Regions from separate parts of the Kitasatospora sp. NPDC057223 genome, predicted to be linked through region 2. Evidence: riboswitches for the same ligand, from Rfam matches in the RefSeq annotation. Region 2 holds a riboswitch; each other region holds the start of a gene.
The links. A riboswitch is a leader RNA that binds a small molecule or an ion and turns the genes downstream of it on or off. The one in region 2 is predicted to bind cobalamin.
Positions count from the first base shown of each region.

Region 1: it holds a riboswitch for cobalamin, as region 2 does, so the genes downstream of both, ACFUK0_RS16690 (ribonucleoside-diphosphate reductase subunit alpha) here and ACFUK0_RS20565 (cobalamin biosynthesis protein) in region 2, are expected to answer to the same signal.
Region 3: it holds a riboswitch for cobalamin, as region 2 does, so the genes downstream of both, ACFUK0_RS15975 (HoxN/HupN/NixA family nickel/cobalt transporter) here and ACFUK0_RS20565 (cobalamin biosynthesis protein) in region 2, are expected to answer to the same signal.

Region 1 is NZ_JBHUWW010000040.1:15,402-24,813, reverse strand. It holds gene ACFUK0_RS16710 (HD-GYP domain-containing protein) at 1-110, shown strand, start outside; gene ACFUK0_RS16705 (tetratricopeptide repeat protein) at 375-1,364, shown strand; gene def (peptide deformylase) at 1,463-2,110, shown strand; gene ACFUK0_RS16695 (ribonucleotide-diphosphate reductase subunit beta) at 2,176-3,171, opposite strand; gene ACFUK0_RS16690 (ribonucleoside-diphosphate reductase subunit alpha) at 3,219-5,630, opposite strand; cobalamin riboswitch at 5,818-5,958, opposite strand; gene ACFUK0_RS16685 (GNAT family N-acetyltransferase) at 6,121-6,618, opposite strand; gene ACFUK0_RS16680 (helix-turn-helix domain-containing protein) at 7,005-7,982, shown strand; gene ACFUK0_RS16675 (histidine phosphatase family protein) at 7,996-8,763, opposite strand; gene mctP (monocarboxylate uptake permease MctP) at 8,885-9,412, opposite strand, start outside.
Region 2 is NZ_JBHUWW010000056.1:13,414-22,825, reverse strand. It holds gene ACFUK0_RS20575 (putative cobaltochelatase) at 1-1,173, opposite strand, end outside; gene ACFUK0_RS20570 (cobyric acid synthase) at 1,226-2,749, opposite strand; gene ACFUK0_RS20565 (cobalamin biosynthesis protein) at 2,746-3,741, opposite strand; cobalamin riboswitch at 3,846-4,040, opposite strand; gene ACFUK0_RS20560 (helix-turn-helix domain-containing protein) at 4,283-4,993, shown strand; gene ACFUK0_RS20555 (alpha/beta hydrolase family protein) at 5,144-6,259, shown strand; gene ACFUK0_RS20550 (hypothetical protein) at 6,437-7,942, shown strand; gene ACFUK0_RS20545 (CDP-alcohol phosphatidyltransferase family protein) at 8,030-8,908, opposite strand; gene ACFUK0_RS20540 (phosphatidylserine decarboxylase) at 8,895-9,412, opposite strand, start outside.
Region 3 is NZ_JBHUWW010000037.1:32,351-41,762, forward strand. It holds gene aroC (chorismate synthase) at 1-760, shown strand, start outside; gene ACFUK0_RS15945 (shikimate kinase) at 757-1,272, shown strand; gene aroB (3-dehydroquinate synthase) at 1,287-2,375, shown strand; gene aroQ (type II 3-dehydroquinate dehydratase) at 2,372-2,812, shown strand; gene ACFUK0_RS15960 (AAA family ATPase) at 2,901-3,875, shown strand; gene ACFUK0_RS15965 (Fpg/Nei family DNA glycosylase) at 3,952-4,761, shown strand; gene ACFUK0_RS15970 (ArsR/SmtB family transcription factor) at 4,789-5,172, opposite strand; cobalamin riboswitch at 5,256-5,473, shown strand; gene ACFUK0_RS15975 (HoxN/HupN/NixA family nickel/cobalt transporter) at 5,504-6,610, shown strand; gene ACFUK0_RS15980 (M24 family metallopeptidase) at 6,738-7,844, shown strand; gene efp (elongation factor P) at 7,933-8,496, shown strand; gene nusB (transcription antitermination factor NusB) at 8,499-8,939, shown strand; gene ACFUK0_RS15995 (thioesterase family protein) at 9,085-9,412, shown strand, end outside.

The DNA of each region.
Region 1 (9,412 bases), on a different contig from region 2:
CGTACGACCCCCGGGTGGTCGAGGCGCTGGCCAGGATGGGCAGCCGGGCGCGCGAGCCCGCCCCGGGCCCCCGTCCGGCCTCCGGGCGCGGGGAGCGCCGCCGGCGGTGACCGTGGTTGGATGCGGTCGTAGCGTGGAACACCCGATCCGGGGCGCGGGTTCAGCACTTCGGGCCCGGTCGTCCGCTGCCGTGGGCTTGCGGTCCGGGGCCCGCGGTGCGGGACTGGCGTAGCGGGGCCGGCGGTGCGGGGCAGGCCGGCCCGTGGCCCGGCGATCGGCAGTGGGCAGAGCAGGCAGGCAGGGCAGCAGAGCAGCAGGGCAGACCAGCAGGACCTACGAGCGGGACCAAGCGGACGACAACGGCAGGGACGAACGTGAGGATCTTCCACCGGACACGGCACCGGCCGTCCGCCACCTGGCGGCAGACGACCGACCGGGCCTTCACGCTGATCGGCGACGGCCGCTACGAGGACGCCGGCGCACTGCTCGTGATGGCCGCGGACCTGGAGCCCTGGCTCTCCGACTCCTGGTTCAACCTGGCGCTGCTGCACAAGTTCCGCCGCGACTGGGAGCAGGCCAGAGCCGCCGGCCTGCGCGCCGTCGCCCTGCTGGACCGCGAGCACGGCGCCGCCGACTGGTGGAACCTCGGCATCACCGCCACCGCGCTGCAGGACTGGCCGCTGGCCCACCGGGCCTGGCAGGCGTACGGGCTGAAGCTGCCCGGGCGCACCGGTGCGCCGCTGAACAGCCCGGTCAGCCTGGACCTCGGCACCACCCCGGTGCGGCTCTCCCCGGAGGGCGAGTCCGAGGTGGTCTGGGGCCGCCGGCTCGACCCGGCCCGGATCGAGGTGCTCTCCATCCCGCTGCCGTCCTCGGGCCGCCGCTGGGGCGAGGTGGTGCTGCACGACGGCGCCCCGCACGGCGAGCGGGTCGCCGACGGCGCGGCCTACCCCGTCTTCGACGAGATCGAGCTCTGGGCGCCCTCCCCGGTGCCCACGTACGTGGTGCTGCTGCACGCCGCCACCACCGACGACCGGGACGCCCTGGAGCGCCTGGTCGCCGAGGCGGGGTACGCGGCCGAGGACTGGACCTCCTCCGTCCGGCTGCTCTGCCGCGCCTGTTCGGAGAGCCGGATGCCCACCGACGACGGCCGCACCGCCCACCACGACCCGCACGACGACGGCGACGCCGCCCACCCCGGGCACCTGAGCCACCTCAGCCAGGGGGCCGGCGGGCTGGCCTGGCTGGCCGAGCGGGAGTGCGGCATCGCGGCGCCGGCCGGGCTGGTCCGGGTGCTGCTCGACCGCTGGGTGGCGGCGGCGCCGGGCAGCCGGGCCTACCGCGACCTGGAGGAGGTCTGCTGAGGCGGGCCCGCTCCTTCCCCGGGTAAGGGACGTGGGCCCGCCGGGGGCCGTACCCTTGAGCGGACACCTCGGCAGACCCATGGGAAGCGGAAGAATCGATGGCGGAGCAGCACGACCACACCCACGAGCACGACCACGAGCACGGCGGGGAGCAGGCCGGTCAGGCCGCACCGCTGAAGGTGGTCGGTGAGGAGCCGGACCTCTCCAAGGGCACCGCCCGCCCGATCACCGTGGTCGGCAATCCCGTCCTGCACCACGAGTGCAAGGACGTCGTCTCCTTCGACGCCGCCCTCTCGACGCTGATCGACGACATGTTCGTCTCGATGTACGCGGCGGAGGGCGTCGGCCTGGCGGCCAACCAGATCGGCGTGGACGCCAAGGTCTTCGTCTACGACTGCCCGGACGACGAGGGCGTGCGCTACATCGGCCACGTCGTCAACCCGGTGCTGGAGGAGCTCCCGGCCGCGCGCCGGGTGCTGGACGACAGCAACGAGGGCTGCCTGTCCGTCCCCACCGCCTACGCGGAGCTGGCCCGCCCCGACTTCGCGGCGGTGACCGGCCAGGACAAGGACGGCAACGCGATCCGGGTGGAGGGCACCGGCTTCTTCGCCCGCTGCCTCCAGCACGAGACCGACCACCTGTACGGCCAGCTGTACATCGACCGGCTCTCCAAGCGCGACCGCAAGGACGCGCTCAAGCAGATGGCCGAGGGCACCGCGAAGTACGCCACGGTTCCCAACGACTGACGCCGTGACAGGCAGGAGGGCCCGGTACCGCGGATCCGCGGTGCCGGGCCCTCCTGCCTGCGGGCCTAGAAGTCGTCGTCGAAGGCGACCGAGCCCTCGACGGCCACCTGGTAGGCGGACACCCGGCGCTCGAAGAAGTTGGTCAGCTCCTGGACGTTCTGCAGCTCCATGAACCCGAACGGGTTGCTGGAGCCGTAGCGGACCGGCATGCCGAGGCGGGCGAGCCGCTGGTCGGCGACGGTCTGCAGGTACTCCCGCATCGACGCGGTGTTCATGCCGGGCAGGCCCTCGCCGCAGAGGTCCTGGGCGAACTGGAGCTCGGCCTCGACGGCCTCCTCCAGCATCTCGGTGACCTGCTTGGCCATCTCGTCGTCGAAGAGGTCCGGCTCCTCGGAGCGGACGGTGTCGACCACCGAGAAGGCGAAGTCCATGTGCATGGACTCGTCCCGGAACACCCAGTTGGTGCCGGTGGCCAGGCCGTGCAGCAGGCCGCGGCTGCGGAACCAGTACACGTACGCGAAGGCGCCGTAGAAGAACAGGCCCTCGACGCAGGCCGCGAAGCAGATCAGGTTCAGCAGGAACGCGCGGCGGTCGTCCTTGGTCTGCAGCGAGTCGATGTGGTCGACCGCGTTCATGTACTTGAAGCAGAACTGCGCCTTCTGGCGGATGGAGGGGATGCTCTCCACCGCGTCGAAGGCCGCCGCGCGGTCGTCCGGATCGGGCAGGTAGGTGTCGAGCAGCGTCAGGTAGAACTGGACGTGCACGGCCTCCTCGAACAGCTGCCGGGACAGGTAGAGCCGGGCCTCGGGGGAGTTGATGTGCTTGTAGAGGCTCAGCACCACGTTGTTGGACACGATCGAGTCACCGGTCGCGAAGAAGGCGACCAGCCGGCCGATCATGTGCCGCTCGCCCTCGCTGAGCTTGGCGAGGTCGGCGACGTCGGAGTGCAGGTCCACCTCCTCGACGGTCCAGGTGTTCTTGATCGCGTCCCGGTAGCGGTCGTAGAACGACGGGTAGCGCATCGGACGCAGCGTCAGCTCGAAACCGGGGTCGAGCAGCATCTTCTCGCGGCCGGGCGCGTCGAAGTCGGTCTCCGGGGTGGGGGAACTCACTGGCAGGCCTCGCAGGACTCGGGGTTCTCCAGGGAGCAGGCGAGCGCTGCCTCCTCCTCCGGAGTGAGGGTGGGCGTCGGCACGGACACCGGGGCCGGGGCGGCCGCGCGGGCGGCGCCGGAGGCGGCCTGAGCGATCCGGGTGGCCGGGCGCGACCGCAGGTAGTACGTGGTCTTCAGGCCGACCTTCCAGGCGTACGCGTACATCGAGCTGAGCTTGCCGATGGTCGGCGCCGCCATGAAGAGGTTCAGCGACTGGCTCTGGTCGATGTACGGCTGCCGGGCGGCGGCCAGGTCGATCAGCGCGCGCTGCGGCAGCTCCCACGCGGTGCGGTACAGCGAGCGGACCTCGACGGGCAGCCAGTTCAGCTCCTGCACGGAGCCGTTGGCCTCGCGCAGCGCGTCCCGGGTCTGGGCGTCCCAGACGCCCAGCTCCTTGAGCTCGCGGACCAGGTACGGGTTGACCTGGAGGAACTCGCCGGAGAGGGTCTCGCGCTTGAACAGGTTGGACACCTGCGGCTCGATGCACTCGTACACGCCCGCGATGGACGCGATGGTGGCGGTCGGCGCGATCGCCAGCAGCAGCGAGTTGCGCAGGCCGGTGGCGGCGATCCTGGCGCGCAGCGCGTCCCAGCGCTCCGCCCACTGCGGGGCCGTCTCGAAGTGGTCGATGTGCAGCTGGCCGCGGGCGGCGCGGGTCTCCGCGTACGCCTCGTGCCGGCCCAGCTCCTCGGCCAGCTCGTTGGAGCGCTCGTAGGCGACCAGCATGATGCGCTCGGCGATCAGCGTGGACAGCCGCTTGGCCTCGGCGGAGTCGAAGTCCAGGCGGAGCTGGAAGAAGACGTCCTGAAGGCCCATCACGCCGAGGCCGACCGGGCGCCAGCGGGAGTTCGAGGCGCCGGCCTCGGGGGTCGGGTAGAAGTTGATGTCCACCACGCGGTCGAGGAAGGTGACGGCGGTGCGGACGGTGGTGTCCAGCCGGTCCCAGTCCATCGCGTTCAGCAGGTCGGCGGGGGTGGCGCCGGGGGCGACGTGCGCGCCCAGGTTGACCGAGCCGAGGTTGCAGACGGCGGTCTCGGAATCGTCCGTGACCTCGATGATCTCGGTGCAGAGGTTGGAGGAGTGGACGGTCCGGCCGGGGACGGCGGTCTGGTTGGCGGCGCGGTTGGAGGCGTCCTTGAAGGTCATCCAGCCGTTGCCGGTCTGCGCCAGGGTGCGCATCATCCGCGAGTAGAGGGTCTGCGCGGGGATGGTGCGCACGGCCTTGCCCGCGGCCTCGGCGGCGAGGTAGGCGGCGTCGAAGTCGGCGCCCCACAGGTCGACCAGCTCGGGGGTGTCGGCGGGGGAGAACAGCGACCAGTCGGCGTCGGCGTTCACCCGGCGCATGAACTCGTCCGGGATCCAGTGGGCGAGGTTCAGGTTGTGGGTGCGCCGCGCCTCCTCGCCGGTGCTGTCGCGCAGCTCCAGGAACTCCTCGATGTCCGCGTGCCAGGTCTCCAGGTAGACGCAGGCCGCGCCCTTGCGCCGGCCGCCCTGGTTGACCGCCGCGACCGAGGAGTCCAGCGTGCGCAGGAACGGCACGATGCCGTTCGACTTGCCGTTGGTGCCGCGGATCAGCGAGCCGCGCGAGCGGATCCGGCTGTAGGACAGGCCGATGCCGCCGGCGTGCTTGGACAGCCGGGCGATCTGCGCGTAGCGCGAGTAGATCGAGTCCAGGTTGTCCAGCGGCGAGTCCAGCAGGTAGCAGCTGGACATCTGCGGGTGCTTGGTGCCCGAGTTGAACAGCGTCGGCGAGGACGGCAGGTAGGACAGCGCGCTCATCAGCGCGTACAGCTCGGACACCTCGCGCACCGACTGCTCGTCGTCGCCGACCGCCAGGCCGGACGCGACGCGGAGCAGGAAGTGCTGCGGGGTCTCGATCACCTTGCGGGTGATGGGGTGGCGCAGCAGGTAGCGCGACTGGACGGTGCGCAGGCCGAAGTACTCGAAGCGGTCGTCGCCCCTCTGGTCGATCAGGGCGTCCAGGGTGTCGGCGTGCTTGGCCACGAACGCGGCCGTGGTGTCGCCGATCAGGCCCTCGGCGTGGCCGACCGTGATCGAGGCGGAGAAGGACACCGCGCCCTGGCCGACGGCCTCGTCGGCGATCTCCAGGGCGAGCAGGCGGGCGGCGAGCTTCGAGTACTGCGGGTCCTCGGCGATCATCGACGCGGCGGCCTCGACGGCCAGCCCGCGCAGCTCCGCGAAGTCGGAGCCGGCGTGGCGGCCGCGCAGGGCGGCGGCGGCGACGTGGCCGGGGTCGACCTCGGGCAGGTCTGCGCTGCGGTCGGTCAGCAGCCGCAGGAGCGCTCCGCCCGGGTCGGACACCGTCGGGTCGGACGGTGCGGAGGTGCTGGAACCCTGGGCGGGCAGCGTGGCTGAGGCAGCGGTGGTCAAGGCGCTCTCTCCTGGCGGCGATCGGCGGACGACTCAAGGTCACCGGGCCGTACGGGGGCAGGGGAGCACGGCGCGTGTGCCGGGTGGCGTCGCGCGACGGTGTCTCCCCGGCCCGCCCGCGAGGCCCGGAAGTGTTGCCGTGCTGCAGGGCCTCTGCGGGGAGGCCGTGTGGCACGCCGTCGGCAGGTATTCGGACTCGCGGGGCCTTGGGAACAGCCCGCTCACCGCTGCGGGGCAGTCCCGGATTCGCACCGGGTTCCCCTGCGTTCGACAGCAGGAGTGAGCATACATCTAGTGCCGCTGATCCTTGTTACCACCACATGTTGTGTCGCGCCGATCGTTTGTTCGAGTGGGCGAGTGGTGTGGAGTCATCCCGGAGGGGCCCTTGACGTGGCTTTCCGGGGCCCGTGCGGGCCGTTCGGGCACCCCCCGCGCGCCGGTGGCTGCGGGTGTCCGTCCGGTGCCTTCAGAGGGCCTTGCTGTAGACCAGCAGGTCAATTCCCGGGGCCGGTGACCAGTCCCGCCCGGGCGCGCGGCGGAAGCCGATCCGCTCGTAGAGGCGGTGTGCCGCGTGCATGTCCGGCCGGGTGGAGAACGCCATCGCGGTCAGGCCCAGCGCGCCGCTGCGGGCCAGCGCGGCCCGCACCAGCGCCTCGCCGACGCCCCGGCCGCGCGCCGGGGCGCCCGTGGCGAGCATCCGGATCTCGCCCTCGTGCGGCTCGGCGACGTCGGCCCAGACGGTGCCGCCCGCGGCGAAGGTCACACAGCCGAGGACCTGTCCTCCTGGCCCGCCGTCGACCGCGACGAGGAGTTCGGCCTCCCGGGCCCGGCGGGCGGTGTCGCGCAGGAGGTCGACGTAGGGGCCGTCGGGCGCGGTGTGGCCGCCCCCGACGAAGGCCTCGACGCAGACCTCACCCGCACCCGGGAGGTCCTCTTCGCGGGCGTGGCGGATGACGATGTGCATGGCGCCAGTGTGCCGGAGGGCAGGTCGCCGGCGGCGGGGAGGGTGCCGGCCGGGAGGGTGCCGGCGAGGGGCTCGGATGCCGGGCCGGGGGCGCCGTGCAGCCGGTCGGGGGTGCCGGGGTCGGCCGGGTAGCCGGTGGGCCGGTGCCAGTTGTCGCGGCCGTGCCGGCTGTTGCGGTCCACGTCGCGGCCGATCAGCACGCCGAGCAGGCCGAAGCCGCCGACGGCACCGAGCAGGGAGAGCGCGCCTGTGAGCGCCGAGGAGTCCATGACTCCACTCTGACGGCGCGTCCGGGGCGCCACGAGTGGCAGGAACGCAGGATTGCATCGAAATACTGCCACCCCGACCCTGGCGCCCGGCCCGGCCCGCACGGCATGCTGGACGGCATGCTCAAGAACGTCGTCGCCGTCGTCCTGGAAGAGGTCCACCCCTTCGAACTCGGCGTGGCCTGCGAGGTCTTCGGCCTGGACCGCAGCGAGGAGGGCCTGCCGGTGTACGACTTCGCGATCGCCGGCGCCCACCCGGGCCCGCACCGCACCCACGCGGGCTTCACCGTGGACGTACCGCACGGCCCCGAGCGGCTGGCCACGGCCGACCTGGTGATCGTCACCGCGACCGGCCTGCGCGACTCCTACCCGCTGCCCGTGGTCGACGCGCTCCGGGCAGCCGTCGACCGCGGCGCCAAGGTCCTCTCCATCTGCAGCGGCGCCTTCCTGCTCGGCCAGGCCGGGCTGCTCGACGGCCGCCGCGCCACCACCCACTGGCGGTACACCACCGAACTCGCCCGGCGCTTTCCCCGCACCACCGTCGAGCCCGACGTGCTCTACACGGACGCCGACCCGGTGATCACCTCGGCCGGCACGGCCGCCGGCATCGACGCCTGCCTGCACCTCGTCCGCCGCATGCAGGGCGCCGAGACCGCCCGCGGGATCGCCCGCCGGATGGTCGTCGCCCCGCACCGCGAGGGCGGCCAGGCCCAGTTCGTCGCCCGCCCGCTCCCCGAGGACGACGGCGCCTCACTCGGCGGGCTGCTCGACTGGATGCGCCACCACCTCGACCAGGAGTGGACGGTCGACCAGCTCGCCGCCCGCGCCCACATGTCCCCGCGCACCTTCGCCCGCCGCTTCCAGCAGGAGACCGGCACCACCCCGCACCGCTGGCTCACCGGCCAGCGGCTGCTGCTCGCGCAGCGCCTGCTGGAGGGCACGGCCGAGCCGGTGGACGCCATCGCCGCCCGCTGCGGCTTCGGCAACGGCGCCGCGCTGCGCCACCACTTCGGCCGGTGGCTGGGCACCACGCCACTGGCCTACCGGCGCACCTTCGCGGGCGGCGCCTGGGCGGGGGAGCCGGGCCTGCGGGTCTGACCGCCCGGCCCGCTCACCGGCCGGCGGCGAGGTGCTCCGTCCCGTTCCACTGCTCGCGGCGCAGCCGCCCGCCGGCCGCCCGCCACATGCTGGTCGAACAGTTGCGGACCTGCTCCAGCTCCAGCAGCTGCTGCTCGGTGAGCCGCTCCAGCGCGTAGCGCAGCATCAGCACCGTGCAGTCGTGCGCCACCAGGAGCACCGGGCGGCCGTCCTCCTGCTCGGCCAGGTCGCGCAGGCAGCTGCGGACCCGCAGCGCGACGTCCGACCAGGACTCCCCGCCCGGCGGCCGGTAGTACAGCTCGCCCATCCTGCGCCGCCGGGCCGCCTCCTCCGGATGCTTCGCCTCGATCGCCGCTCTCGTCAGCATCTCCAGGACGCCGAGTTCGCGGTCCCGCAGCCGCTCGTCGTAGCGGACGGCCAGCGAGATGGGCACCGCGCCCAGCCCGGCGGCCTGGGCGAGCGCGATCCGGGCCGTCTCGGCGGTGCGCACGTACGGGGAGCACCAGACGCTGCGCGGGCGGTCGGCGGTGGGCAGGGCGGCCCACCACCGGCCCAGGGCGTGCGCCTGCTGCTGGCCGTGCATGGAGAGCGGGATGTCGGCGTCCCGGCAGCTGATCGGGACGCTGAGCGCACCGGCGGCCTCGGCGAGCTGGAACTCGACGTTGGCGGTGGACTCGCCGTGCCGGGTGGCGATCAGCAGGGAGGGCTGCCGGACGTCCGGTGTGCTCCGGTGCTGCGTCTCGGCGTGCTGTCCGTTGACGGTGGTGCCGGTCTCTGCCATGGCCGCGTCTCCCCGTTGTCGTCGAGTGCCTCGGACGGCCCGCTCATACAAATATGATCGCGCCGCCTCCTCCAGTGTTCACGGAGGTGACGGCGCGATCACAGGGCGCGCGCAGGGTGTATCAGTGCGCCGCCACCGGTACCGGCGCGCTCGCCGTCGCCTCGTCGCCGGCCTCGGCGCTGTAGTCGGACGGGCTGGTCTCGTCGACGCCCTCGGCGGCCTTGGCGGCCCGCAGGACGAGCGTCAGCACCACCGCCACCACGAGGTTCAGCACGAAGGCCGTCAGGCCGATGTAGCCGATCTCCCCGATCCCGGGGATCGCGGCCGCGTTGCCGCCGAAGTGCTTCGTGGCGGGGCTGGCGATGCCCCAGGCCTTCCAGGTGCCGTAGACCATGCCGACCGCCCAGCCGGCGAACAGCGCCCAGCGGTGGAACCAGCGGGTGAACAGCCCGCCGACGATCGAGACGAAGGTCTGCAGGATCCACAGGCCGCCGAGCAGCTGGAGGTTGATCGCGGACTGCTTGTCCATGGTGAGGACGAACGCCAGCGCGCCGACCTTCACCAGCAGGGAGGCGATCTTGGCGACCTTGGTCTCGTCGGCCGGCGTGGCGGCCGGCTTGATGAACTCCTTGTAGACGTTGCGGGTGAA
Region 2 (9,412 bases):
GGCCGGTTCGTCGAGGGCGGGCGCGTCCGGCCCGGCGGGGTCGGGGGCACCGCCGCCGTCCGGGCCGCCGTCCGGCCCGTCGCCGTTCCCGTCCGGCCCGTCACCCTCCGGCCCGCCGTCGGGATCGGGGTCGGGTTCGTCCGTAGGCTCCGGCTCCGGCTCGGCGTGCTCCTCCAGCGTCCGGTCCAGCTTCTCCTCGTCCAGCCCGGGTGCGTCGAACGGGTTGCGCCGGCGGCGGTGCGGCAGGGCCAGCCGGGCGGCCTGGCGGACGTCCTCCTCCAGCACCTCGGTGCGGCCCGACCAGGCGGCCAGCGCCACGGCGGTGCGGGCCATCACGATGTCCGCGCGCAGCCCGTCCACCTCGAACGCGGCGCAGACGGCGGTGATCTGACGGAGCGCCACATCACTGAGCAGGACTTCGGGCAGCAGGGCGCGGGCGGTGGTGATCCGGGCCGCGAGGGTCTGCTCGTCGTCGGCGAAGCGCGCGGCGAAGCCGGTCGGGTCGGCGTCGTGCGCGAGCCGGCGGCGGACGACCTCGGCCCGCTCCGACGGGTCGCGGGTGGCGGCGATCTCGACGGTGAGCCCGAACCGGTCGAGCAGCTGCGGGCGCAGCTCGCCCTCCTCCGGGTTCATCGTGCCGACCAGCAGGAACCGGGCCGCGTGCCGCACCGAGACGCCCTCGCGCTCGACGTACGAGCGACCCATCGCGGCGGCGTCCAGCAGCAGGTCCACGACGTGGTCCTGGAGCAGGTTGACCTCGTCGATGTAGAGCACGCCGCGGTGGGCCCTGGCCAGCAGGCCGGGCTCGTAGGCCTTGACGCCCTCGGCGAGCGCCCGCTCCAGGTCGAGCGAGCCGACGATCCGGTCCTCGGTCACGCCGACCGGGAGTTCGACCAGGTGGGCGGCCCGGGAGGCGGTGTCCGCGCCGTCGTGGGCGCCGTCCGGGCACTGCGGGTCGGGGGCGGCCGGGTCGCAGGCGAAGCGGCAGCCGCCGACGGTCGCGATGGACGGCAGCAGGCCGGCCAGCGCGCGCACCATCGTCGACTTGGCGGTGCCCTTCTCGCCGCGCACGAGCACCCCGCCGACGGCCGGCGAGACCGCGTTGAGCAGCAGCCCGAGCCGCAGGTCGGCCATGCCGACGATCGCGGTGAACGGGTATCGGACGTCACTCATTCGCGGTCCATCTCCTCTGTCAGGTCTTCGGCATCCGTACCCACAGAACTGCTCACGGCGCACCCGGCGGCACGAAGGGCAGCCCGTCCGCCGGGATCCCGCCCTCGATCAGGCGCCACAGCGCGCCGGTGTCGGCGTGCTCCTCGATCAGGTCGCCGAGCCGGTCCAGCCGGGCCTCGCGCGCCTCGGCGAAGCAGGTGTCCGGCGCCGGGACGAACGCGCGCCCGGCCAGCTTCGCCACCTCGCGCAGCAACTCCCGGCGGAACCCGTCGTTCTCCAGCGCGCCGTGCCAGGTCGTCCCCCACACCGATCCGTCCCGGCAGCCGTCCAGGCTCTGCCCGCGGCCATCGGAGAAGAACGGCTCCCCGCCCTCGACCGTGACCACGCCGTGGTGGATCTCGTAGCCCTCGACCCGCTGCCCGTAGGCCTCGCCGACCGGCCGGGCCAGCACCTTTTCGGCGCCGAACCGGACGTGCGCGGGCAGCAGGCCGAGGCCGCCGACCGCGCCGGCCTTCGACTCCACCTCGTCCACGATCTCCCGGGCCAGCATCTGGTACCCGCCGCAGACGCCCAGCACCGGCAGCCCGGCCGCGGCCCGCGCCCTCAGCGCCGGCTCCAGGCCGCGCTCGCGCAGCCAGGCCAGGTCGGCGACGGTCGCCCGGGTGCCGGGCAGGATCACCAGGTCGGCGTCGGCCAGTTCCTCCGGCCGGGTCGCCCAGCGGACGAGCACCCCGGGCTCCTGGGACAGCGCGTCCAGGTCGGTGAAGTTGGACAGCCGGGGGAACCGCACCACGGCCACCCGCAGCACGTCCGCGCCGTACGGGCCGGGGCTGTCCTCCCGGTCGACGACGGTGGAGAGGTCGAGCGAGTCCTCGGCGTCCAGCCACAGGCCCTTGAGCATCGGCAGGGTGCCGAGCACCGGACGGCCGGTCAGGCCGTGCAGCATCTCCAGGCCCGGCTGGAGCAGCCGGGCGTCGCCGCGGAACTTGTTGACGAACCAGCCGGCCACGTGCCGCTGGTCCTCGGCGGACAGCAGCGCCAGCGTTCCGTACATGGCGGCGAACACCCCGCCCCGGTCGATGTCGCCGACCACGACGACGGGCAGCCCGGCGGCGGTGGCCAGGCCCATGTTGGCGATGTCGCGGTCCCGCAGGTTGATCTCGGCGGGCGAGCCCGCGCCCTCGCAGACCACCACGTCGTACCGGCGCCGCAGGTCGGCCAGGCACTCCAGGGCCCGCTCCAGCAGGACGGGCTTGCGCTCGCGGTAGTCCATCGCGCCGACCTCGGCGACCGCCCGCCCGAGCAGCACCACCTGGCTGCGGCCGTCCGCGCCGGGCTTCAGCAGCACCGGGTTCATCGCCGCCTCGGGCTCGACCCGGGCGGCCTGCGCCTGCATCGCCTGCGCGCGGCCGATCTCGGCGCCGTCGGCGGTGACGAAGGAGTTGAGGGACATGTTCTGCGCCTTGAACGGCGCGACCCTGACGCCCTGCCGGGCCAGCCACCGGCAGATCCCTGCCGTGACCACGCTCTTGCCCGCGTCCGACGTCGTTCCGGCGACCAGCAGTGCCCCGCTCAATTCCGGCCACCCTCTCGTTGACTGCCTCGTTGCCCACCGACTGTCCGTAGGGCGTACCGCAGGGCGCCGTGCCCGGCCACCGTGACGCCGAGCGCCAGCAGGCCGACCCGGCGGGACAGCCGGCAGGCGCGCTCGATGTCGTCCACCCCGACCGGGCGCAGTTCGGCGCCGAGCACCGGCCGGTGCTCGACCCGCGCCCCGTACGCGAGGGTGCCGCCCAGCCGCACCCCGAGGGCGCCGGCGAAGGCGGCCTCGGCGCGGCCCGCGTTGGGGCTGGGGTGGGCGGCGCCGTCGCGGTGCCAGACCCGCCAGGCCGTGCCGGGCTCGCGAGCGGCGCAGACCGTCAGCAGGGCGGTGAGCCGGGCCCCCGGCCAGCCCGCCACGTCGTCGAGCCGGGCCGAGGCCCAGCCGAACCGGGCGTAGCGCGGCGAGCGGTGCCCGACCATCGCGTCCAGGGTGTTGACGGCGCGGAAGGCGAGCAGGCCGGGGGTGCCGGCCAGCGAACCCCAGACCAGGGCGTTCACCACGGCGTCGGCGGTGTTCTCGGCGACGGACTCGACCACGGCGCGGGCGATCTGCTGCTCGTCGAGGGCGCTCGGGTCGCGCCCGCACAGGTGCGGCAGCCGCTCGCGGGCGGCGGCGAGGTCGCCCGCGGAGAGCGCGCGGCCGATGGTCCGCGCCTCCCGGGTGAGCGAGGTGCCGCCGAGCACCGTCCAGGTCGCGGCGGCGGCCAGCGCCGCCCGGCCGGCGGGGAGCCGCCCGGCCGTCCGCTCGGCCAGCACGGCGCCGGCCGCGACGGTGCCGACGCAGAGCGCCGTGTACGCCGTGCCGGCGGCGCGGCGGTCACGCCAGAGCAGCCGCTCCAGGCGGCCGGCGGCGGTGCCGAAGGCGGCCACGGGGTGGCCGCGGCGGGGGTCCGCGAAGCGGGCGTCGGCGAGGTATCCGGCGACGGCTCCGAGGGCGAAGGCTGCGCTGCGGGTCAGCCCGCGCACGGCAGGGGCGACGCGGTTCGGCGGCGGGCTCGGTTCGACGGTGGCCGGTGGTCGGCCCGGGCAGCCTGCATGGCGTGCGTGTCCTCACTCAGGGTCCGCGCCCTGGATCGACGTACCGGGGGCGAGAGTCTCCTGGCTTCCGGGTCGGGCACGCCCGGGGCGTCCGCGGGCCCCGGGGGGCCGTGCTGACGCCTGTTCGAGTGTGCTCCCCGGTGACAGTGGCGGGACCGCGCCGGATTCGCACCGGCTTCCTCTGCATTGCCTCCGTTTGGCTGAAGGATCCCATCACGCTGTTCGACCGGGCGTCAACCGAGGTCGCGGAGGGTTTGGTCACACGCCGGGCGGGCACGGCGGGCGCGCCCGCAGCGGCGGTTGGGCGGCCGGCCGGCCGGCCCCGGGAACCGTCGCTACCTCCGAGTACGGTGCCCGCCGGGCCGTCGGGCTCTGGACGATCCGCCGGTCGCGCGGGTGGAGCCCGGGCCGCGCTTCGTGCGTTCGGAGCCTGGGGGCGCACCGGCCCCGGCCCGTACGGTCGTTCCCCATGCGACCCAGACAGCCCCACCTGCCGCCGGTCCCCTTCTCGCCCGCGGCGGCCAGGGCACACCGTGCCGGACTGGGCCTGACCCCTCAACAGGTGGCCGAGGGGATGGCCGCGCACGGGATCCGGCTGCTGCCCGGCCACGTCATCGGCTGGGAGAGCGGTGAGATCCGGCCGTCCGAGGAGGAGTTCATCGCCCTGGCCCGCGCCCTGTGGTGTCCGCCGGCGCAGCTGATGGGCGCCCGCCCGGCCTGCCTGCGCGACTTCCGGGTGGCCCGCGAGCTGGGCCGGGAGGAGGCGGCCCGCCGGATCGGCGTCCCGCCGCGCGCGTACGAACTGGCGGAGGCCACCGGCAGCTGGAACGGCGACGAGGACCAGACGTACGCCCTGGCCCAGGTGCTCGGGCTGACCCTGCGGGACGTGCCGGCCGTGCTCGGGCGCGGGGACGAACTCGAACAGCGGCTGCGCCGGTGCGTCGACGGGCGCTGGCAGGCGCAGGTCAAGGCGATCGGGCGGATCGTCCCGGTGCCGCGGGAGACCCTGGCCGCCGTCCTGACGGACCTCCAGGAGGAGCAGCAGGTCACCGCCCACTGGGGTGCGGGCAGCTGGGGGTCCGCCGCCCCGGCGCAACCTGAGCCGCCCCGGCGTGACCGCCCGCTCGCCGAGCGCTTCTGGGAGCTGCTGGCGGGGCAGCACACCGGGATCCCGGTCTGACCGGCGCCGGCGGCGAGCCGGCGTTCCGTGCCCCGGACGGCCCGCACCGGTGGCCGCCCGCCCGCGCGGCGAGTGGACTGGTGTGTGTATGCAACCGGGCCGCGGCCGGCGAGGCGGCGGAGCGGCAGGCACCAGAGCGGGGAGAGCGATATGCGTTGGGGAACCGCAGCCGTCGTGGCGGCAGCCGCAGCCGGGACGGGCGTCGCCGTGCTGGCGCTCGGCCGCAGGGTCTCCGAGCGGGCGGTGCACCCGGGGGCGGGCGGCGCCCCGAAGGGCGCCGCGCAGGTACGGGTCACCGGCCTGGCGGCCGGCCGCGTCACGCTCACCCGGACGCCGCAGAGCGCCCGCCCCGGCCGCTACGCCCTCGAATGGGGGGCGGACGGTCACGCGGTGGTCGGGGACGTCCTGCAGAGCTCCCCGCAGGGCGTCACCCGCCGTCTGGAGCGCGCCGACGGCGCCCCGGAGCCAGGTACCGCCGTCCGGCTGACCCCGCGGGTGTACCGGGGCGACCCGGGGACCGCCCTCGGGCTCCCGTTCATCGAGACCGCCGCCAACGGTGAGGGCGGCGCGCTGCCCGCCTGGTACGTGGACGGCAAGCGCGGCATCTGGGTGCTGCTGGTGCACGGCCCGGGCGCCGACCGCGAGCAGACGCTCTGCGCGATGCCCCAGCTGGCGCGGCTCGGCCTGCCCGTCCTCTCGGTCACCTACCGGGGGGACGAGGGGGCGCCGGCCTCCCCCGACGGGCTGGGCCACTTCGGCGAGACCGAGTGGCGCGACGTCGAGGCGGCCGTCCGGCTGGCCCTGGACAGCGGTGCGGGCCGGGTCGTCCTCTACGGGTGGTCGCTGGGCGCCACGATGGCCCTGCAGACGGCCGCCCGCTCCACCTGGGCGTCGGCGGTCAGCGGGCTGATCCTGGACTCGCCGGTGCTCGACTGGCCCGCCACCGTGCGCCGGCAGGCCACCGGCGCCGGTGTCAGCGCCCCGCTCGCCGCGCTGGGCGCGCTGGCCGCCGAGGGGCGCTCCAAGGTCGACCTCGCGGGCTTCGCCCGGCTCGCCGAGGGCACCGACCTCCAGGTGCCCACGCTGGTGCTGCACAGCCCTGCCGACGCGGTCGCGCCCTGGCAGGCGGCCGCCCGCCTCGGGGAGCGCCGGGCCGACCTGGTCACCCTGCGGCCCGTCCCCGGGGCGGAGCACGCGGCCCTGTGGAACGCGGATCCGGGCGGCTACGAGGAGAGCCTGCGGCGGTTCCTCACGCCGCTGCTCTGAACCCGGCCGTCCGGTGCCGGCGGGTACCAGAGGGTGGCGTGAGCACGTCATTTTCGGGTCGGGCGGGACCGGTTTGGGGCCTGTTGCCCGATCTTGTGACCCCTACCGCCCCGCCTCCCCGCAGACTCGCCGAACTCGATGTGACAGAACGCCCGTGCACGGGGAAGACTGCACGGCGTGACGTCTCGGAACCCGCGCGACCGTGATGCCCCGCTCCCGCCGACGATCGGTACCGGCGCGACGGTGACGCGTCTGCCCGGTACCGCCCACCGCACCGACGGTGCGCGTCCGGGCACCCCCGGCGCACCCCGCCGCCGTGGCCCCGCACCGGCCCCCGGGCGCGGGCGTGTCCCCGTACCCGAAGGCTTCCCCGCACCCGCCGAGCTGGCCCCGCTGGCCCGGCGGATGCTCGTCGACGCCGTCCGGATCGCCCGCTGGGCCGGCGAGCTGGAGCAGGTCGACAAGCGCGGCGAACTCCTGCCCGACGACGCCCGCGCGGCCGGCCGCGCGCTCGCCATGACGGTCGGCGCCGCCGCCAAGGCCTGGGGACAGGCCCTGCTCACCGGCCTGGTCGAGCCCCGCGACGGCGGCGCCGCACCCGGCTGGCGCCTGCACGCCTGGGAACACGACGACGAGGCCGTCGTCCGCGGCTGGTCCGCACTCTTCGACGCCTGGACCCTGCTCGCCCCGGTGCCGCCGGCCGCCCTGCGCGGCGTCTTCGCGGTGCTCGCCGGGCAGGCCGTCGACCAGGCCCCGCAACTGCTGTCCTTCCTGCACCTGGTCGACGGCCCCGTCCCCGAGAGCGAGCTCATGGAGCTGCTGCGCCGGGGCCTCGACGAGCGCCGGATGGGCGCCGGCACCGGCGGGCTCCCGCTCTCGCCCGTGCCGCACGCGGCCTCCGCCGTGTCCGCCGTCCGCGGCACCTGCCGCGAGCCCCAGGTCGACAACCCGCCCGCGCCCTCCGACGTCGCCGCCGTCCTGGACTGGATGCTCGACGGCCTCGCCGCCGTCGGCGCCGTGCTCCGCAAGGACGAGGCCGCCGAGCTCTCCGGACTCGGGCACTGGGCGGTGCGCGCCAAGCTGGAGGAGATCTGCACCGTCGCGCAGACCGCCGCCGGGCACATCGAGCAGAGCGCCCTGGAACTCCTCAACGCCTGCGCCGACTACTCACCCGGCCCGGCCCGCGCCGAGTACCGCGCCTGGGTCGCCGCCCGGCCGGTCGACCGTGCCGTCGCCGAACTGCTCGACGCGGCCCAGGGCGACGACGCCCTGGTGCGCGGCCTCGCCTTCGAGGCCCTGCGGGTCGCGGGCGGCACCGCCGAACAGGCCGTCCGGGCCGCCGTCGACGAGCCGGTGCTGCGCCCGTACGCGCTGCTCTGGCTCGCCGAGCAGTCGGACGAGGAGGGCGTCTCGCCGGCCGACGTGCTGGGCGCCGAGGACGCCGCCTGGCTCTGGGTGGACACCGCCGCCGCCGTCCTCGACCACGGCGAGACGGGACTGCTGGTCGGCCACGTCGAGGCGGCCTCGGCCGGCGACCCGGTGCGGCTGTTCGCCCGCGCCCGCCAGTCCGGGCACCCGCGCGCCACGTCGGTGCTCACCGCCGTCTCCGGCGTGCACCCCGACCCGGCGGTGGCCCGGGCGGCCCGGCGCTCCGCCTTCGCCGTGCACACCGGCGGAGCCTGAGCGCACCGGCGGCGCCTGAACGCACCGCGCACGCCGAAGGGGCCCGGATCCTGGTGGATCCGGGCCCCTTCGCTGTCGTACCCGCGGTCAGCCGACCCGCGACTCCGCGCGGCGGGCGCGCACGTCGCCGACCTTCTGGCCCACCTTGCGGCGGATCACCAGCAGCGGCGCCATCGCGGCCAGCGCGATCTGGGCGAACGCGCCGATGTGCAGCAGGGTGTCGCCACCCGGCAGGCCGGTCGCCCAGGCGGCGAGGCAGCCGATGCTCACGACGATCCAGCAGAGCGTCGCGGTGGCCAGCATGCCCTGCGGCTTGGGGTACTCGATCCGGCTCATCATCAGGTACGCGGTACCGGCGATGGCCAGCAGACCCGGCAGGAACGGCGGGTCCAGCAGCACGATGGCGAGCACCGTCATGGCACCCATCGGGCACGGCATGCCCTGGAAGACCCCCGGCCGCATCTTCACGGCCGAGAAGCGGGCCAGCCGCAGCACCACCGACAGCAGCACCGTCAGCGCGATCAGCGCGGAGAGCCGGCTGTCCGAACCGGGCGAGACCATGCCCCAGACCGCGACGAAGTAGGCCGGCGCGATGCCGAAGCTGATCAGGTCGGCCAGGTTGTCGAGTTCGGCACCCAGGGCCGAGGAGCGCAGCTTGCGCGCCACCAGGCCGTCGAACAGGTCGCACATCGAGCCGATGAGCAGGAGCACCACGGCGGTCGCGGCACTGTGCCGGTCCGGGGCGGCGTCCGGGTTGGTGATGTGCGGCACCAGGACCCCGGTGGTGATCGAGTAGATCGCCAGGAAGCCGCAGACGGCGTTGCCCAGGGTCAGGAAGTCGGCGGTGGACAGGTGCTGCGGTGAACGCGGAGCCCGCAGCTCGCGGTCGCGCGCCCAACGGCGGCGACGGAGCTCGGTCTCCTCGTCATCCAGGCCTGCGATCGTCTCAGGATCAGTCACGGTCAAGGCGCGTCACCCCGGCGGTGGTCTTCTGGCCGACCTCGACGCCGGCCTCGACGCCGGCCGGCAGGTAGGTGTCGACGCGCGAGCCGAACCGGATCAGACCGATCCGCTCGCCCTGCTCGACCTTGGTGCCGGCGTCCACGTACGGCACGATGCGACGGGCCACGGCCCCCGCGATCTGCACCATCTCGATGTCGCCGAGCTCGGTGTCGAAATGCCACACGACACGTTCGTTCTGGTCGCTGTCCTTGTTGAACGCGGGGACGAAGCCGCCCGCGACATGCTCGACGGACGTCACGGTGCCGGGCAGCGGGGCCCGGTTGACGTGCACGTTGAGCGGGCTCATGAAGATCGCGACCCGGGTCCGGCCGTCGGGCCAGGCATCGATGCTCTGCACCACGCCGTCGGCGGGCGAGATCACCCGGCCGGTGCCGATCTCACGCTCGGGGTCGCGGAAGAACCACAGCATGCCCGCGCCCAGGGCGCAGGTCGGCACCGCTGCCAGGG
Region 3 (9,412 bases), on a different contig from region 2:
GACGGCGGCCCGCGTCGCGCTCGGCGCGGTCGCCCGCTCCTACCTGAAGGAGACCTGCGGCATCGAGCTGGTCTCGCACGTGGTCGAGCTGGCCGCGGCCAAGGCCCCGGCCGGCGTGCTGCCGCTGCCCTCCGACGAGGCCCGCCTCGACGAGGACCCGGTGCGCTGCCTGGACGCCGACGCCTCGAAGCGGATGGTCGCCGAGATCGACCAGGCGCACAAGGACGGCGACACGCTCGGCGGCGTCGTCGAGGTGCTGGCCTACGGCCTGCCGCCGGGCCTCGGCTCGCACGTGCACTGGGACCGTCGCCTGGACGCGCGGCTCGCCGCGGCGCTGATGGGCATCCAGGCCATCAAGGGCGTCGAGGTCGGCGACGGCTTCGACCTGGCGCGGATCCCCGGCTCGCAGGCGCACGACGAGATCATCCCGACGCCGGAGGGCGTGAAGCGCGTCACCGGCCGCTCCGGCGGCACCGAGGGCGGCCTGTCGACGGGCGAGCTGCTGCGGGTGCGTGCCGCGATGAAGCCGATCGCGACCGTGCCGCGGGCGCTCCAGACGCTGGACGTGCGGACCGGCGAGCCCGCCAAGGCGCACCACCAGCGCTCCGACGTGTGTGCCGTGCCGGCGGCGGGCATCGTCGCCGAGGCCATGGTGGCGCTCGTCCTCGCGGACGCGGTGAGCGAGAAGTTCGGCGGGGACAACGTCTCCGAGACCCGCCGCAACGTGCAGGGCTACCTCGACAACCTGATCGTCCGATGACCGCACCCGTCGTGGTGCTGGTCGGCCCGCCCGGATCCGGCAAGACCACGGTCGGGCGCGAGCTGGCCGAGCGGCTCGGCGTCGGCTTCCGGGACACGGACGCCGACGTCGAGCAGCGGGCCGGCAAGCCGATCTCGGAGATCTTCATCGACGAGGGCGAGCCGCACTTCCGCGAGCTGGAGGTCCGGGCCGTCCGCGAGGCCGCCGAGGGGCACCCCGGCGTGCTCGCGCTCGGCGGCGGCGCGGTGCTGGCCGACGCCACCCGCGCCGTCCTGGCCGACCTCCCGGTGGTGTTCCTGGAGGTCCCCCTCGGAGACGCCGTGAAGCGCGTCGGCCTGGACGCGCCCCGCCCCCTCCTCGCGGTCAACCCGCGGGCCCGCTGGCGGGAGCTGATGGAGGCCAGGCGGCCGCTCTACCTGGAGGTGGCGACCGCCGTCGTCAGCACCGAGGGGCGCTCCCCGGAGCAGGTCGCCGACGCCGTACTCGAAGCACTGGAGCTAGAGCCGAAATGAACGAGCAGGGGCGCATGACTGACACCGTGACCATCCACGTCGGTGGCAGCGCCGGCCACGACCCGTACGACGTGCTGATCGGGCACCAGCTGCTCGGCGAGCTGAGCAAGCTGATCGGCACCCGGGCGCGGCGCGTCGCGATCATCCACCCGGAGGCGCTGGAGGCCACCGGCGAGGCGATCCGCGAGGACCTCGCCGGCGAGGGCTACGAGGCGATCGCGCTCCAGGTGCCCAACGCCGAGGAGGCCAAGAGCGCCGAGGTCGCCGCGTACTGCTGGTCGGTGCTCGGGCAGACCGGCTTCACCCGCAGCGACGTGATCGTCGGCCTCGGCGGCGGCGCCACCACCGACCTGGCCGGCTTCGTCGCCGCCACCTGGCTGCGCGGGGTGCGCTGGGTCTCGATGCCCACCACGCTGCTCGGCATGGTGGACGCGGCCGTCGGCGGCAAGACCGGCATCAACATCGCCGAGGGCAAGAACATGGTCGGGGCGTTCCACCCGCCGGCCGGTGTCCTCGCCGACCTGGACACCCTGGAGACCGTGCCCAGGCACGACTACGTCTCCGGGCTGGCCGAGGTCATCAAGGCCGGCTTCATCGCCGACCCGGCGATCCTCGACCTGGTCGAGGCCGACCCCGAGGGCGCCAAGTCCCCGGCCGGGCCGCACACCCTGGAGCTCATCCGGCGGGCCATCCAGGTCAAGGCCGATGTGGTCTCCGGCGACCTCAAGGAGGCCGGCCGCCGCGAGATCCTCAACTACGGCCACACCCTCGCGCACGCCATCGAGCGCAACGAGCGCTACAAGTGGCGGCACGGCGCGGCCGTCTCCGTCGGCATGGTCTTCGCCGCCGAACTCGGCCGGCTGGCCGGCCGGCTCGACGACGAGACCGCCGACCGGCACCGCACGGTGCTCGCCTCGGTCGGCCTGCCGCTGACCTACCGCGGCGACGCCTGGCCGAAGCTGCTGGACGCGATGAAGATCGACAAGAAGTCGCGCGGCGACCTGCTGCGCTTCATCGTCCTCGACGGCCTCGCCAGGACCTCCGTCCTGGAGGGCCCCGACCCGTCGCTGCTGGCCGCCGCGTACGCGGAGGTCTCGGCGTGACCCGGGTGCTGGTGCTGAACGGCCCGAACCTCGGCCGCCTCGGCAGCCGCGAGCCCGACGTCTACGGGGCGACCTCGTACGCCGGGCTGGTCGAGCGCTGCACCGTGCTCGGCAAGGAGCTCGGCTTCGAGGTCGAGGTCAAGGAGACCAACTCCGAGCAGCAGATGATCGAGTGGCTGCACTGGGCGGCCGACGAGCGGACCCCGGTGGTGATCAACCCCGGTGCCTTCACGCACTACTCGTACGCGATGCGCGACGCCGCCGCCCAGCGGACGGCGCCGCTCATCGAGGTGCACATCTCCAACCCGTACGCGCGGGAGGAGTTCCGGCACACCTCGGTCATCGCGGCGGTGGCCTCCGGCACCATCGCGGGCTTCGGCCTCGGCTCCTACGAGCTGGCCCTGCGCGCGCTCGCGGAGCAGCTCACCACACGCTGACGCAAGATCAACGGCCCGGCGGCGGACTGTGCCCGCTGCCGGGCCGACGTGTAGTGTCCGGTGTCGGAGACGGTGTCGGGAGGTGACCGTGACGCAGTACGCAGGGGGAGCACAGCTGCCACCCCGCCCGGTGGACCCGCCCGGGCCGTCCGCAGCCGCGGCACCCGCGCCGCAGGTCGCCGAACCGCCCGCCACCGTGCCGATCCCGGTCGTCGTGCCCGCACCGGTGCCGACCGCGACCGTGGCCATCCCGGTCGTCGTGCCCGCCCCGGTACCGGCCGCCGCCCCGCCGGCCGCCCCGGCCGTCGTCGCGGCGCCGCCCGCCGTGGCCGCGCCCGGCCCCGCCGCGTCGCCGCCCCCGTACCCGCACGGCAGCCCCTCGCTGCACCGGCCGGGTGCCGTGACGGCGCCCGCCGCGTCGCCGCCCGCCGCGACCGGGCACTTCCTGCTGCCCTCCGGTTCGCCCGTCCAGCTCCCGGCGCACCCGCCGCAGCCGCACGCCCCCGGCGGCCCGATCGCGGTGCTGCTGATCGGCCCGGCCGGCGCCGGCAAGACCACCGTCGCCCGGCACTGGGCCGAGCGGCGCCCGAGCCCGACCGCGCACATCAGCCTGGACGACGTGCGGGAGTGGGTGCAGTCCGGCTTCGCCAACCCGCAGTCCGGCTGGAACAACGCCTCCGAGGCCCAGTACCGGCTGGCCCGGCGCACCTGCGGCTTCGCGTGTCGCAACTACCTCGCCAACGGCATCTCCTGCATCATCGACGACGCCGTGTTCCCCGACCGGCCGGCCATCGGCCTCGGCGGCTGGAAGCGCCACATCGGCCCCGGCATGATCCCCGTCGTCCTGCTCCCCGGCCTGGACTCCGTCCTCGCCCGCAACGCCCGCCGCAGCGGCAACCGGCGCCTCAGCGACGAGGAGGTGGCCCGGATCCACGGGCGGATGGCCGGCTGGTACAACTCGGGCCTGCCGATCATCGACAACTCCCAGCTGGACGTCGGCGCCACCGCCGCCGCACTGGACCGGGTCATCCTCGCCCGCCTGCTCGGCCACCCCGTGCACTAGATCCGGACCGCCCGCCCTGTCAGTGCCGGCTGGGACACTGGACCCGTCCTGCTGATCCACCGGGGGAGCTGCGCCCGTGCCCGAAGGCCACATCATCCACCGCCTGGCCGCCGAGAACTTCACCGCTTTCGGCAAACGCCCCGTCCGGGTCTCCAGCCCGCAGGGGCGGTTCGCCGCCGACGCCGAGCTGATCGACGGACAGCTGCTGACCGAGGCCGAGGCGACCGGCAAGCACCTGTTCCTCGGCTTCGAGGAGGGCGCCTGGCTGCACATCCACCTCGGCCTGTACGGCGGCTTCACGTTCGCCGAGGGCCCGGCCCCCGCGCCCGTGGGCCTCGTCCGGCTGCGGCTGGAGAACGACGACTCGTACGCCGACCTGCGCGGCCCCACCACCTGCGAGCTGCTCACCGCCGCGGGGAAGGCCGCCGTGCACGCCCGTCTCGGCCCCGACCCGCTGCGCGCGGACGCCGACGCGGGCCTCGCCTGGCGGCGGATCTCGGCCAGCCGCACGACCGTCGCGGCGCTGCTGATGGACCAGAAGGTGCTGGCCGGCGTCGGCAACGTCTACCGCGCCGAGGTGCTCTTCCGGCTCGGCATCAGCCCGCACCGGGCGGGGCGCGACCTCACCCGCGCCGAGTGGGACGCGATCTGGGCCGACCTGGTCGCCCTGATGCACGAGGGCGTCGACGCGGGCCGGATCGACACCGTCCGCCCCGAGCACACCCCCGAGGCGATGGGCCGCCCGCCGCGGGTGGACGACCACGGCGGCGAGGTGTACGTCTACCGGCGGGCCGCGATGCCCTGCCTGGTCTGCGGCACCGCCGTCCGCACCGAGCAGCACGCGGCCCGCAACCTGTTCTGGTGCCCGCGCTGCCAGCAGGCCTGACGGGGGCGGCGCTCCCGGCGGGGGCGCTCAGCCGGTGGCCGAGCCGGGTTCGGTGTGCTCGGCCGCCGTGCAGGGCGCCAGCAGCGCGCCGAGCTGTTCGTCGACGAGCCGGTAGCGCACCACCCGGCCGTCCTTGTCCCCGGCGACCGCGCCGGCCGTCCGCAGCAGCCGCAGGGCCTGCGAGACGGCGGGGTCGCGCATGCCGGTGGCCACGGCGAGGTCGCTGACGGCGAGCGGCCCGGCCCGGTGCAGGGCGAGCAGCAGGGCCAGCCGCCCGGGGTCGGCGAGCAGGGAGAAGCGGTCGGCCCAGGTGCGGACGTGAGCGGTGTCGCCGATCGCCGCGATGGCTTCGCAGACCCGGTGTCCGTCGATGGTCCGGTGGCCCGCGCGCTCGGCCGGTACGAGATGCATGCGTGCCATTGTCGCAGCCCAGGGCATGTGATCCTGGACACCTGCGCAGGTGCGCAGCCTTGCAAGCGTCACCTGACGCCCCGTACGGTGTTGCCCGCCGTGGTGTTCGGGAAGCCGGTGACGGACCTTCAGAGGTCCCAGACCGGCGCGGCCCTCGCCACTGTGATCAGGGAGTCTCCGCACCCTCCCGGCCCCGTCGGGGCCGGGTGGTCACTGGGCGCCGTCGGGCGCCTGGGAAGGCCCGTGCGGAGGAGTTCGGACCCTGTCAGCCAGGAGACCGGCCACGGCATCTCACGAAGTGATCCACGAGGTGCTGGAGCGTGATCCGCAGATGACCCTGCCCGAAATCGAAGCTGCCCCGGTGGCGGCCGCGCCCGCGCTGCCGGCGTTCCGCTGGCGACGCGAGGACACCGTCCGTACGGCCGGGCTGATGGCGGTGATCCTGGCGATGCACGTGGCGGCCTTCGGGACGCTGTTCTTCCTGGTTGCCCCGCACGAGTACGCCGTCGGCACCCAGGTGTTCGGGGTCGGCCTCGGCATCACCGCCTACACGCTCGGCATGCGGCACGCCTTCGACGCCGACCACATCGCGGTGATCGACAACACCACCCGCAAGCTGATGGCGGACGGCAAGCGCCCGGTGTCGGTGGGCTTCTGGTTCGCCCTCGGGCACTCCTCGATGGTGGTCCTGATGGCGGCGCTGGTGGCGGGCGGCGCCCAGCTGGCGAACACGCTGATGGACGAGGACTCGCCGACCCACCAGTGGCTGGGCGTCCTCGGCACGAGCGCCTCCGGTGCGTTCCTGTACCTGATCGGCGCGCTGAACCTGGCCGCGCTGTTCGGCATCCTGCGGGTCTTCCGGGCGATGCGGGCGGGCCGCTACGACGAGGCGGAGCTGGAGGAGCACCTCAACGCGCGCGGCCTGTTCAACCGGGTGCTGAACCGGGCCACCCGTTCGATCACCCGCCCCGGCCAGATGTTCCCGGTCGGGATGGTGCTGGGCCTGGGCTTCGACACCGCGACCGAGGTGACGCTGATGGTGATGGCCGGCAGCGGCGCCGCCGCGGGGCTGCCCTGGTACGCGATCGTCTGCCTGCCGCTGCTGTTCGCGGCCGGGATGAGCCTGTTCGACACGCTGGACGGGACGTTCATGAACTTCGCGTACCAGTGGGCGTTCTCCAACCCGGTGCGCAAGGTGTACTACAACCTGACCATCACCGGCCTGTCGATCGCGGTGGCGTTCATCATCGGCACGATCGAGCTGGTCAGCGTCCTGCACGAGAAGCTGGACCTGACCGACCCGGTGTCCGGCTTCGTCGCCGGCCTGTCGCTCGACAACGTGGGCTATGTGATCGTCGGACTCTTCGTGGTCGTCTGGGCGGCGGCGATCGCGTACTGGCGCCTCGGCAGGATCGAACAGCGCTGGTCGCCGTCCTGACCGGACGCCCGCGCTCAGGCCGCCGCCCCGCTGAGCGGGCCCGCGAAGCCCGGCCGGACAGCCGACGCGTCCGCCCGTCCGGCCTGCTCGGCGGGCGAACCGGCGCCGGGCTCCGTACGCTCGACCCATGTCTGATGCGTACGCGGGCCGGCGGGAGCGTCTGAGGGAACACTGCAGCGCGTCGGGGACGGACGCGGCTCTGATCACCCGGCCGGCGAACGTCCGCTACCTGACCGGCTGCGCCCCCTGCGGGGCGACGCTGCTGCTCACCAGGGAGCGCGCCCTGCTCGCGCTGCCGGACGACCTGCCGCCGGACGACACCGGCGAGCACCTGCTCGGCGAGGACCTCACCCAGCTCCAGGTGACGGCCGGCGCGGACACCGCGCTCGCCGCCGCCGAGGCGGCCGCCCGGCTGCGGGTCGGCGACCTCGCGGTGGAGGAGCACGACCTCACCGTCAGCCGCCACCGCGCGGTCGCGGCCGTCGCCGAGGGCGTGCGGCTGGCGGACGCGCGCCGGGTGGTCGAGCGGATGCGGGTGATCAAGGACGAGCACGAGATCGCCGACCTGCGGATCGCGGCCGAGATCGCCGACCAGGCGCTCAGCGAGCTGCTCGAATCGATCCTGGTCGGGCGCACCGAGCGGCACCTGGCGATGGAGCTGGAGCGCCGCATGATCGACCACGGCGCCGACCGGGCGGCCTTCCCGGTCTCCGTCGGCACCGGCAGCCACTCCGGGCAGGCGAGCCACCAGCCCACCGACCGGCGGGTCGAGGAGGGCGACTTCCTGACCGTCGTCCTCGGCGCCCAGTACCGCGGCTACGGGGTCTCCACCGCCCGCACGTTCGTGATCGGCGCGTCCCCCGCGCCCTGGCAGGTGGAGCTCCACCGGCTGGTGTTCCGCGCCCAGCGGGCCGGCCGCGAGGCGCTCGGGCCGGGTGTCGAGAGCTGCGCGCCGGACGCGGCGGCCCGCGAGATCCTGCAGGCCGCGGGTCACACCGAGGCCTCTCCGCACCCGCTCGGCCACGGCATCGGCCTGGAGATCCGGGAGGCGCCGCGTCTCGGTCCCGCAGACATGGGTAAACTGGACAATCGCGTGCCGGTCACCGTCGGCCCAGGAGTGCATCTCCCGGGCAGGGGCGGGGTCCGGATCGAGGACACGCTCGTGGTGCGCCCCCTCGAAGAGGGCGGGCCCGAGCTGCTCACCATCACCACCAAGGAGCTCCTCGCCCTGTAGTCCCGATGCCGCACTTGTCCTGCGGCGGCCGGGGCCGGGTCGCGTCCCCTTGGTTCCTTGACAGCTATATCCAGGAGTAAGTGCGCCCGTGGCTTCCACGAACGATCTCAAGAACGGCATGGTCCTCAAGCTCGACGGTGGCAAGCTCTGGTCCGTCGTAGAGTTCCAGCACGTCAAGCCCGGCAAGGGCCCGGCCTTCGTGCGCACCAAGCTCAAGGAGGTCCTGAGCGGCAAGGTCGTCGACAAGACCTTCAACGCCGGCACCAAGGTCGAGACCGCCAACGTCGACAAGCGCGGCATGCAGTTCTCGTACAAGGACGGCTCGAACTTCGTGTTCATGGACACGGACACCTACGACCAGGTGACCATCGAGCCCGCCGTCGTCGGTGACGCCTCCAAGTACCTGCTGGAGGGCTTCGACGCCGTCGTCGCCATGTACGAGGGCGCTCCTCTGTACATCGAGCTGCCGGCCTCGGTCGAGCTGCTCATCTCGCACACCGAGCCGGGCGTCCAGGGCGACCGCTCCACCGGTGGCTCCAAGCCGGCCACGCTGGAGACCGGCGCCGAGATCGCCGTCCCGCTCTTCCTCACCACCGGTGAGAAGATCAAGGTCGACACCCGCGACGGCAGCTACCTCGGGCGGGTCAAGTAACCGTGTCGGCCGCACGCAGTAAGGCCCGTACGCGAGCCTTCCAGATCCTCTTCGAGGCGGACCACCGGGACGTCGACCCGCAGCGCGTCCTCGCCGACTGGGTGGCCCGTGCACGGGAGCCCAAGCCGGACGAGGGCACCCCGCAGATCGGCGAGTACACCATGCAGCTGATCGAGGGGTACGCCCAGCACGCCCGTCGCATCGACGAGCTGATCGCCACGTACGCGGTGGGCTGGACGCTCGACCGGATGCCGATCGTGGACCGCAACGTCCTGCGGCTCGGCGCCTACGAGCTGATCTGGGAGGACGGCGTCCCGGACGCGGTCGTCCTGGACGAGGCAGTCGAGATCGCCAAGGAGTTCTCCACGGACGACTCCCCGTCCTTCGTCAACGGCCTGCTGGCGCGGTTCATGGAGCTCAAGCCCACGATCCGCCGCGACTGACGCAGCCGGATGCGAAGCATCCTCCGAAGGCCGCCGGACCACACGGGTCCGGCGGCCTTCGCGTGTTCACGCCGGTGCAGTAGGGTCTTGCTACTGGCAAGTAACACGGATGTCGACCGACCCGGCAGCGGAGGGCGTACCACCCATGACCACGGCGATTCGCAGCGAGTTCGACCAGGGCATCGCCCTGACCCCGCACCCGGACGGGCTCGGCCGCTACGACGGCGAACTCGGGGCGGGCTGGCAGATCGGCGGCGGCGTCAACGGCGGGCTGCTGCTCGCGGTGGCCGGCCACGCGCTCTCGCTGGAGCACCCCGGGCACCCCGACCCGATGTCGATCAGCGGCTACTACCTCTCCGCCTCGCGCCCGGGCCCCGCCACCGTCAGCACCGAGGTGATCCGCCGCGGCCGCAGCCTCTCCACCGGCACCGCCTCCCTCACCCAGACCGGCGAGGACGGCAGGCCCGTCGAGC